DNA from 2 places in the Citrobacter enshiensis genome. Region 1 is predicted to be linked to the other one. Evidence: predicted binding sites of a transcription regulator. Region 1 holds the regulator's gene; the other holds the start of a gene.

Region 1 (4,216 bases):
TCTGTGCGCAGCGCAATGTGCGACTCACTCCTCAGCGCCTCGAAGTGTTGCGTTTGATGAGCCTGCAACAAGGGGCCATCAGCGCCTATGATCTGTTGGACCTGCTACGTGAAACTGAACCGCAGGCCAAGCCGCCTACGGTGTACCGTGCGCTCGATTTTTTGCTCGAGCAGGGCTTTGTTCACAAGGTCGAATCCACCAATAGCTATGTGCTCTGCCATCTGTTCGATCAGCCGACCCATAGTTCAGCCATGTTCATTTGTGACCGGTGCGGCGTGGTGAAAGAAGAAAGCACCGAGGGCGTGGAAGATATTATGCATACGCTGGCGGCAAAAATGGGCTTTGCCCTGCGTCATAACGTGATTGAAGCGCACGGGTTATGCCCGGCGTGCGTTGAAGTTGAAGCGTGTCGCCATCCTGATGAGTGCCAGCACGATCATTCGATTCTGGTGAAGAAAAAACCGCGTTAAGCAGGTTGGGCGGCAAAACCGCCCAATGGACTGTACATCCTTGTACTTTCGGGTCACCGCGGCTGATTACCAGCGGTATTTATTACGCGTTTCCCAGTCGCTCACTTCCTTTTCCGCCTTGTCTCTGGCGTAACCGTAACGTTCCTGGACCTTACCGACCAACTGGTCGCGCTTACCTTCAATGACCGTCATATCATCATCGGTCAGCTTGCCCCATTGCTCTTTCACTTTCCCTTTGAACTGTTTCCAGTTACCGCTGACTTCGTCTTTATTCATCATCGAGTCCTCATGATTAGTGGTGATTAGCGATATTGCTTCGCCCAAATACACTACGTTTTCTGCTGGACGTGAGATTAATTGTAGTCAGTGATCCCATGTTCATTTTGATATTCGGAACTTTTAACCATCACGCTCGGGCAAACCAGGTTCCATGCCGCCAGTGACGTCGCCAGATCCAGGCCAACGAGAGTCCACGAAGCGCCAGAAAAACGGCTAACGCCAGCCACAGTCCATGATTGCCGAGCCAGGGCAACGCACACAGCGTGAGGGCAAATCCCAGCGCCGCAACGGCCATACTGTTGCGCATTTCCGCCGCACGCGTCGCCCCGATAAACATGCCATCCAGCAAATAACACCAGACACCGATTAACGGCAACACCACCTGCCAGATAAGGTAGCGATCGGCCAAAAGTTGAATTTGCGGCAACGACGTCAGCAGCGCGATGATGTGCTCGCCCGCCAGGGCATAAACGAGGGCAAAGAGCAGCGCCACAATCCCTGACTGCCGACATGCAGCACGCCAGACATCCAGCAACTGGCTGCCGTCACGCGCGCCATACGCCTGCCCGGAATGCGCTTCGACAGCATAAGCAAATCCATCAAGGGCATAGGCGGTAAAGGTCAGCAGGGTCATCAGAACAGCGTTCACCGCAATGATGTCGCTGCCCAGCCGCGCGCCCAGAACCGTGATCGCACCGAAGCACAGTTGCAACAGCAACGAGCGCAGCATGATGTCCCGGTTAAGCGCCAGCAAGCGGCGGAAATTCCCCCGCCAGGCGTGTTTCAGCATCATGGACGACACGCCGCGCAGAGGAAGAACCTTGCGCACCATCATCAGGCCAAGCAGCAACGTGGCATATTCTGCGATCACCGTCGCCAGTGCTGCGCCCTGCACGTTCATATGCAAGCCCATCACCAGCCACAGATCGAGCACAATATTGAGGATGTTGCCGACAACCAGCAGGATCACCGGCGCACGGGCATACTGAACGCCCAACAACCAGCCAAGCAGAACCAGGTTCGCCAGCGATGCCGGGGCGCTCAGCCAGCGGATCTCCAGAAAACGTCGCGCCTGTACCAGCACCGCTTCATTTCCACCGACGATATGCAATGCAAGATCGATTACTGGCGTACGGAACAACGCGATTAAGGCCCCCGCTCCCAGCGCCAGAATCAGTGGCTGCACCAGCGCGCGCGCCAGTGCCTGGGGGTTTTTGGCGCCAAACGCCTGAGCCGTCAGCCCGGTGGTGCTCATGCGTAAGAAGAGCAACAGCATAAAGAGAAAACTGGTTGCCGTTGCGCCCACGGCAACGCCGCCCAGATACACAGGGCTGTCCAGATGCCCAATGACCGCAGTATCCACCAGTCCCAGCAAGGGAACGGTGATATTGGAGAAGATCATCGGTAACGCGAGACGCCAGAGCGCTTTGTCGGAAGAGGTAAAGAAAGGCATGCAGGAAAGCCTGAGCAGGAGTTAAAACAAACAGTGGCGCGAGATGCGCCACTGTATCAAAACAATATTACAACCACTCACCGTTGCGGATGACACCGACCGCCAGCCCTTCAATCGTGAAGTTTTGCTCGCGCAGGTCAACCACGATCGGTTTGAATTCACTGTTCTCTGGCAGAAGCTCGATTTTATTGCCCTGTTTTTTCAGGCGTTTTACGGTGACTTCATCGTCAATACGCGCCACGACCACCTGGCCGTTACGCACGTCCTGGGTTTTGTGTACCGCCAGCAAATCGCCGTCCATAATCCCAATATCTTTCATCGACATACCGCTGACGCGCAGCAGGAAATCGGCATTAGGTTTAAACAGCGACGGGTCGACTTGATAGTGGCCTTCAATATGCTGCTGTGCCAGAAGGGGTTCCCCTGCCGCCACGCGGCCCACTAAAGGCAGCCCCTCTTCTTCTTCCACCAGCAGACGGATACCGCGAGAAGCACCGGAGACAATCTCAAGGACGCCTTTACGTGCCAGCGCTTTCAGGTGTTCTTCAGCCGCATTTGGGGAACGGAACCCCAAACGCTGCGCGATCTCCGCACGCGTCGGTGGCATGCCTGTCTGGCTGATGTGATCCCGAATGAGATCGAACACCTCTTGCTGCCTGGCCGTTAACGCTTTCATTCCGCCCCCTGGGTGTATATACAGTTATGCTGTGAGTATATACAGTTAAAGGCGATTTTGGAACCACAAACAGCACAAAAAACAAGAGATTTATCGGATTATGGAACCCTTATCGAAAATGCGACCACAGCAGGATTCCCCAGGTGATCATCGCGACAAAGATCGACAGCAATACTGCCGCCGACCCCATATCCTTCGCCCGCCCGGAAAGCTCATGGTATTCAGAGCCAATGCGGTCAACCACTGCCTCAATCGCGCTGTTGAGGATTTCCACTATCATCACCAACATGACAGAACCAATCAACAAAACACGCGTGATGGCATCCACATCCAGCCAGCAGGCAATCGCTACCCCCAGCAGTACAGCAACACTTTCCTGACGAAATGCTGCTTCATTAATCCATGCAGCACGAAAACCTTTCCAGGAATAACCAGCAGCTTTAATAATTCGGGTAAGTCCAGTGGTATTATTGGCCATCAAAAGAACCTTTTTGCATTATCAGCGTCAATGACATTATATCGTTAACCCACGAAATTCGGGTTACAGCGGCGCGAAGTATGACGGGATACACCAGAAATTCGCTAGACTTTCTGATATCCTTGCAGCGCATTTGCATTATTAACCAGAGGCTTTACATCGTTTATGTCTGGCTGGCCACGAATTTACTACAAATTACTGAATTTACCATTAAGCGTACTGGTAAAAAGCAAGTCTATTCCAGCGGAACCCGCTCCGGAATTGGGGCTCGATACATCTCGTCCCATTATGTACGTTTTACCGTACAACTCAAAAGCGGACTTGCTGACGCTGCGCGCCCAATGCCTGGCGCACGATCTCCCCGACCCGTTAGAGCCGTTGGAGATCGACGGAACTCTGCTGCCGCGTTATGTGTTTATTCACGGCGGCCCGCGCGTATTCACCTACTACACGCCGAAAGAAGAGTCGATCAAACTCTTTCACAATTACCTCGACCTTCACCGCAGTAATCCAGACCTGGATGTACAGATGGTGCCGGTATCGGTGATGTTCGGCCGCTCTCCGGGGCGTGAAAAGGGTGAGGTAAATCCCCCTCTGCGTATGCTGAACGGCGTACAGAAATTCTTTGCCGTCTCCTGGCTGGGACGCGATAGTTTTGTCCGCTTCTCGCCTTCCGTTTCCTTACGACGGATGGCTGACGAGCACGGAACCGACAAAATTATTGCCCAAAAACTGGCGCGTGTGGCGCGAATGCATTTCGCCCGTCAGCGTCTGGCGGCGGTCGGTCCGCGTCTGCCTGCCCGACAGGATCTGTTTAACAAGTTGCTGGCGTCAAAAGCCATTGCTCGCGCGGTAGAAGA
Region 2 (4,216 bases), 1.7 Mb from region 1:
GGAACGTGAAGATGAATTTTTCGGCAAAAATGAGAGATTCAACCATCTTTGCCGCAGAAAAATGCGAAGCAGGGTTCCCGGTGACCGGGACGTGGAAAAGCGCGCGCATGCGCGCGGAGAAAACATGGCGACTCTACATCAAACCGGCGACAACGCCGTCTCTTCTACTGTTCTTAGCGCTTCGTGGCAACGCTGTAGCAAAATGATGCAGCGGGAGCCCTGGATCATGCCGCATCAGGCACAGGGGCTGACGTTTGACTCTATTTGTCGGCGAAAAACCGCATTGCTGGCGTTGGGGCAAGCGGCGCTGGAGGATGCCTGGGAATACATGTCTCCCCGGGGATGTGGGTTATTTATTCTTGATGAGTCGGCCTGCATACTTAGCCGCTGCGGCGATCCGCTTACGCTGCAACAGCTTGGCGAACTGGGGTTTATCAACGGTGCCTACTGTGCGGAAAGTATTATTGGTACCTGTGCCTTATCCCTGGCGCCTGCGGTTGGACAACCGATTCAAACCTCTGGCGAGCAACATTTTAAACAGAGGCTGTCTGGCTGGAGTTTCTTCTCTACGCCTATTTTTGATAACCACGGTCGCCAGTCGGGTTCCATCGCCTTGTGCTGTCCTGTTGGGCAGGAGGCGGCGTCCGATCTGCCGCTAACGCTGGCGATAGCGCGTGAAGTGGGCAATTCACTGCTGACCGACAGCCTGCTTACCGAGTCTAATCGCCATCTGAATCAGCTGTACGGCCTGCTCGAAGGAATGGTCGACGGTGTGATGGCCTGGAATGAACAGGGCACGCTGCAATTTCTGAATGCGCAGGCCGCGCGATTGCTGCATCTGGATGCCCAGTCGAGTCAGGGGCAAAATATCACTGAGCTGGTCACGCTTCCTGCCGTTTTACAGGGTGCAGTCCGGCAACTGCGTCAGCTCAACCATGTCGAAGTCACGTTTGAAAGCCAGCATCAATTTGTGGATGCGGTCATCACCCTGAAACCGATTATTGAGGCTCAGGGGGCCAGTTTTATTCTGCTGCTCCATCCTGTCGAACAGATGCGCCAGTTGGTGACCAGCCAATTAGGAAAAGTGAGCCACACCTTTGCACAAATGCCGGGCGACGATCCTGACACCCGGCGCTTACTGCATTTTGGTCGACAGGCCGCGCGGGGGCGCTTCCCGGTGTTACTTTGCGGGGAGGAGGGGGTTGGCAAAGAACAGCTCAGCCAGGCCATTCATAATGAAAGTGAGCGTGCTGAAGGCCCCTATATTGCAGTGAACTGCCAGCTGTATGCCGATACCGTGTTGGGACAGGGCGATACCGATGGCACGACGGAGGGCGGGCGTTTAAGTCGTCTGGAGCTGGCCAACGGTGGCACGCTGTTTCTGGAGAAAATTGAATACCTGGAGCCGGAGTTGCAATCGGCGCTTCTGCAGGTGATCAAACAAGGGGTATTAACGCGCCTTGATGCCCGCAGACTGATTCCTGTTGATGTTAAAGTCATCGCGTCTACGACTCTGGATCTCGCGTTGCTGGTGGAACAAAACCGCTTTAGTCGCCAGCTTTACTACGCGTTACATGCCTTTGAAATCACCATTCCGCCGCTTCGAATGCGGCGAAACAGCATTCCAGCGCTGGTGCGTAATACGCTTGCGCGTCTTGAGAAACGTTTCTCGACGCGGCTGAAGATAGAGGATGATGCGATGGCGCAACTGGTTGATTGTGCCTGGCCGGGGAATGATTTTGAGTTGCTCAGCGTGATAGAAAACATCGCCATGAGTAGCGACAACGGTCATATCCGGCTGAACCATTTACCCGAGCATCTTTTTACTGAACGCTTCGAGGAGGGCGGCACGCGCCTCTCAACCCAGCTGACCTTTGCCGGTATTGAGAAAGACGCCATTATTCATGCAGCAAAGGTCACCGGCGGTCGTGTACAGGAGATGTCCAGCGTGTTGAACATTGGGCGCACAACGCTGTGGCGTAAGCTAAAGCAGTACAACATTGATGTCAGCCAGTTTAAGCGTCGTCGTCAGGACTCGCGTTGAGGTTGAACGTGGTGGGGCACGGATAACTGAATGTGTTGTGACTTCAACGGGTTCATTCTTTCATCGCATAAGTCGCTTGATTTGGCCGATAAACATAATATGCTGTATGTATATACAGTATTTGTTGAGATGGCCGTGATGAATGATATTTTTTCCTGTGAACGTAATAACACCATTACGTTACCTCTTTTTCTGGAGCGTGTTTCATGCGGGTTTCCCAGCCCGGCGCAAGACTATGTTGAGGACAGTCTCGATCTTAACACCCTGGTGGTGAAGCATCCGGGGGCAACGTACTTCCTCAGGGTCAGCGGTGACTCGATGGTGGGGGCCGGTATCAGCGATGGTGATTTATTGGTGGTTGACCGTTCGTTGACGGCGATGCATGGCGATATTGTGGTGGCGGCCGTGGCGGGGGAGTTTACCGTGAAGGAGCTGCGAACGCGGCCCCGTCTTCAGCTATTCCCACACAACCCGCATTATTCCCCCATCGTGTTGCAGAGCGAGGAAGAGCTGCAACTCTTTGGCGTTGTGACATTTACGTTGAAATCACACAGACATGTTCGCGCTGGTTGATGTAAACAGTTTCTATGCGTCCTGTGAAACTGTTTTTCGACCGGATCTCGAGGGAAAACCGGTGGTGGTGGTTTCAAATAATGACGGATGCATTATTTCGCGATCGGCACAGGCAAAAGCGCTCGGCGTAAAAATGGGGGCGCCTTATTTCAAAGTGAAAGATGAATTACGGCGTCAGCACGTCACGGTTTTTAGCTCCAATTATGCGCTTTATGCCGATCTCAGCCACCGTGTGATGTTGACCCTGGCAGAAATGGCGCCGTCGGTAGAGGTCTATTCCATTGATGAAGCTTTTATCGATCTGTCAGGCGTCGGGCGTGGCTATTCACTCGAGGCGTTTGGGCGCCAAATTCGTCAACAGATACGAAAGAACACGGGGTTGACCGTTGGCGTAGGCATTGCGCAGACCAAAACGCTGGCAAAAGTCGCCAATTTTGCAGCGAAAACATGGCAAAAGACCGGCGGCGTGGTCGATCTGTCAGATACTCTGCGTCAGAGAAATCTTCTTGAGCGCGTCCCTGTTGAAGAAGTCTGGGGGATAGGGCGGCGTACCAGTAAGAAACTCAATGCGATGGGCATTACGTCGGCGCTGCAATTGGCTGACAGCCCTCTCTGGGTGATGCGTAAACACTTCAGCGTGGTGACGGAACGTACCGTGCGTGAACTGCGCGGGGAATCCTGTCTGGCATTTGATGAGTTTGCCCCCACCAAACAGCAGATTATTTGTAGTCGGTCATTCGGCCATCGCATCACCCACTACGACGAGATGCATCAGGCCATTTGTACGTATGCTGAACGCGCGGCAGAAAAACTCCGGGCAGAACGACAGTACTGCTGCACTATCAGCGTCTTTATGCGAACCAGCCCGCATGTCGCAAATGCGGTGTTTTATGCTCCTCAGGCCAGCGGCCAGTTAACGATTCCGTCTAATGATACCCGCGACATTATTCGCGTTGCCTGCAGTGCGCTGGACAGGATCTGGAAAGACGGTTTTCGCTATATGAAAGCCGGCGTCATGCTCAGTGATTTTTTCAGCCAGGGGATTGCTCAGTTAAACTTGTTTGATGAAAACGCCCCACGCCCCAACAGTGAGAAATTAATGGCGGTGTTGGATCACCTCAACAGCAAAAAGGGGGGAGGCACCCTCTATTTTGCCGGGCAGGGGGTACAGCAGCAATGGCAAATGAAACGGGAAATGCTCTCCCCACGCTATACCACTCGGTTTTCAGATTTACCGGTGGTGAAATAGGCTGCTTTATTGCCTGTTTTTCGGAGTAATGTACTGGGTATGGCGGTGAGTCCTGATTTTCCTTTCCATCATCAGACGCATTCGTTAGCATATTGTTTCGCAGCTAGGCGTATCTGTTTTTTTCAGGAAGAGGTTAACGTGTTCGCAGAGTATGGAGTTCTGAATTACTGGACGTATCTGGTCGGGGCAATTTTTATCGTTCTGGTCCCTGGTCCTAATACATTTTTTGTGCTGAAAAATAGCGTTGGGCGTGGGATGAAAGGTGGATATCTCGCGGCAAGCGGCGTGTTTATTGGCGATGCGGTGCTGATGTTTCTCGCTTACGCCGGCGTTGCAACAATGATTAAAAC

The links. Region 1 encodes LexA, which represses DNA repair genes until DNA is damaged. Its sites were predicted from a motif close to TNCTGTATGTACATACAGNA; they were not measured.
Region 2: the regulator LexA is predicted to act here: its motif matches at 2,145-2,164, upstream of umuD (translesion error-prone DNA polymerase V autoproteolytic subunit).

The regions. Positions count from the first base shown of each region.
Region 1 is NZ_CP119862.1:4,520,563-4,524,778, forward strand. Features, by position in the region: gene zur (zinc uptake transcriptional repressor Zur) at 1-470, shown strand, start outside; gene P2W74_RS21525 (CsbD family protein) at 537-746, opposite strand; gene dinF (MATE family efflux transporter DinF) at 877-2,202, opposite strand; gene lexA (transcriptional repressor LexA) at 2,270-2,878, opposite strand; gene P2W74_RS21540 (diacylglycerol kinase) at 2,988-3,356, opposite strand; gene plsB (glycerol-3-phosphate 1-O-acyltransferase PlsB) at 3,522-4,216, shown strand, end outside.
Region 2 is NZ_CP119862.1:2,791,280-2,795,495, reverse strand. Features, by position in the region: gene dhaR (dihydroxyacetone kinase operon transcriptional regulator DhaR) at 125-2,044, shown strand; gene umuD (translesion error-prone DNA polymerase V autoproteolytic subunit) at 2,183-2,617, shown strand; gene umuC (translesion error-prone DNA polymerase V subunit UmuC) at 2,601-3,866, shown strand; gene leuE (leucine efflux protein LeuE) at 4,005-4,216, shown strand, end outside.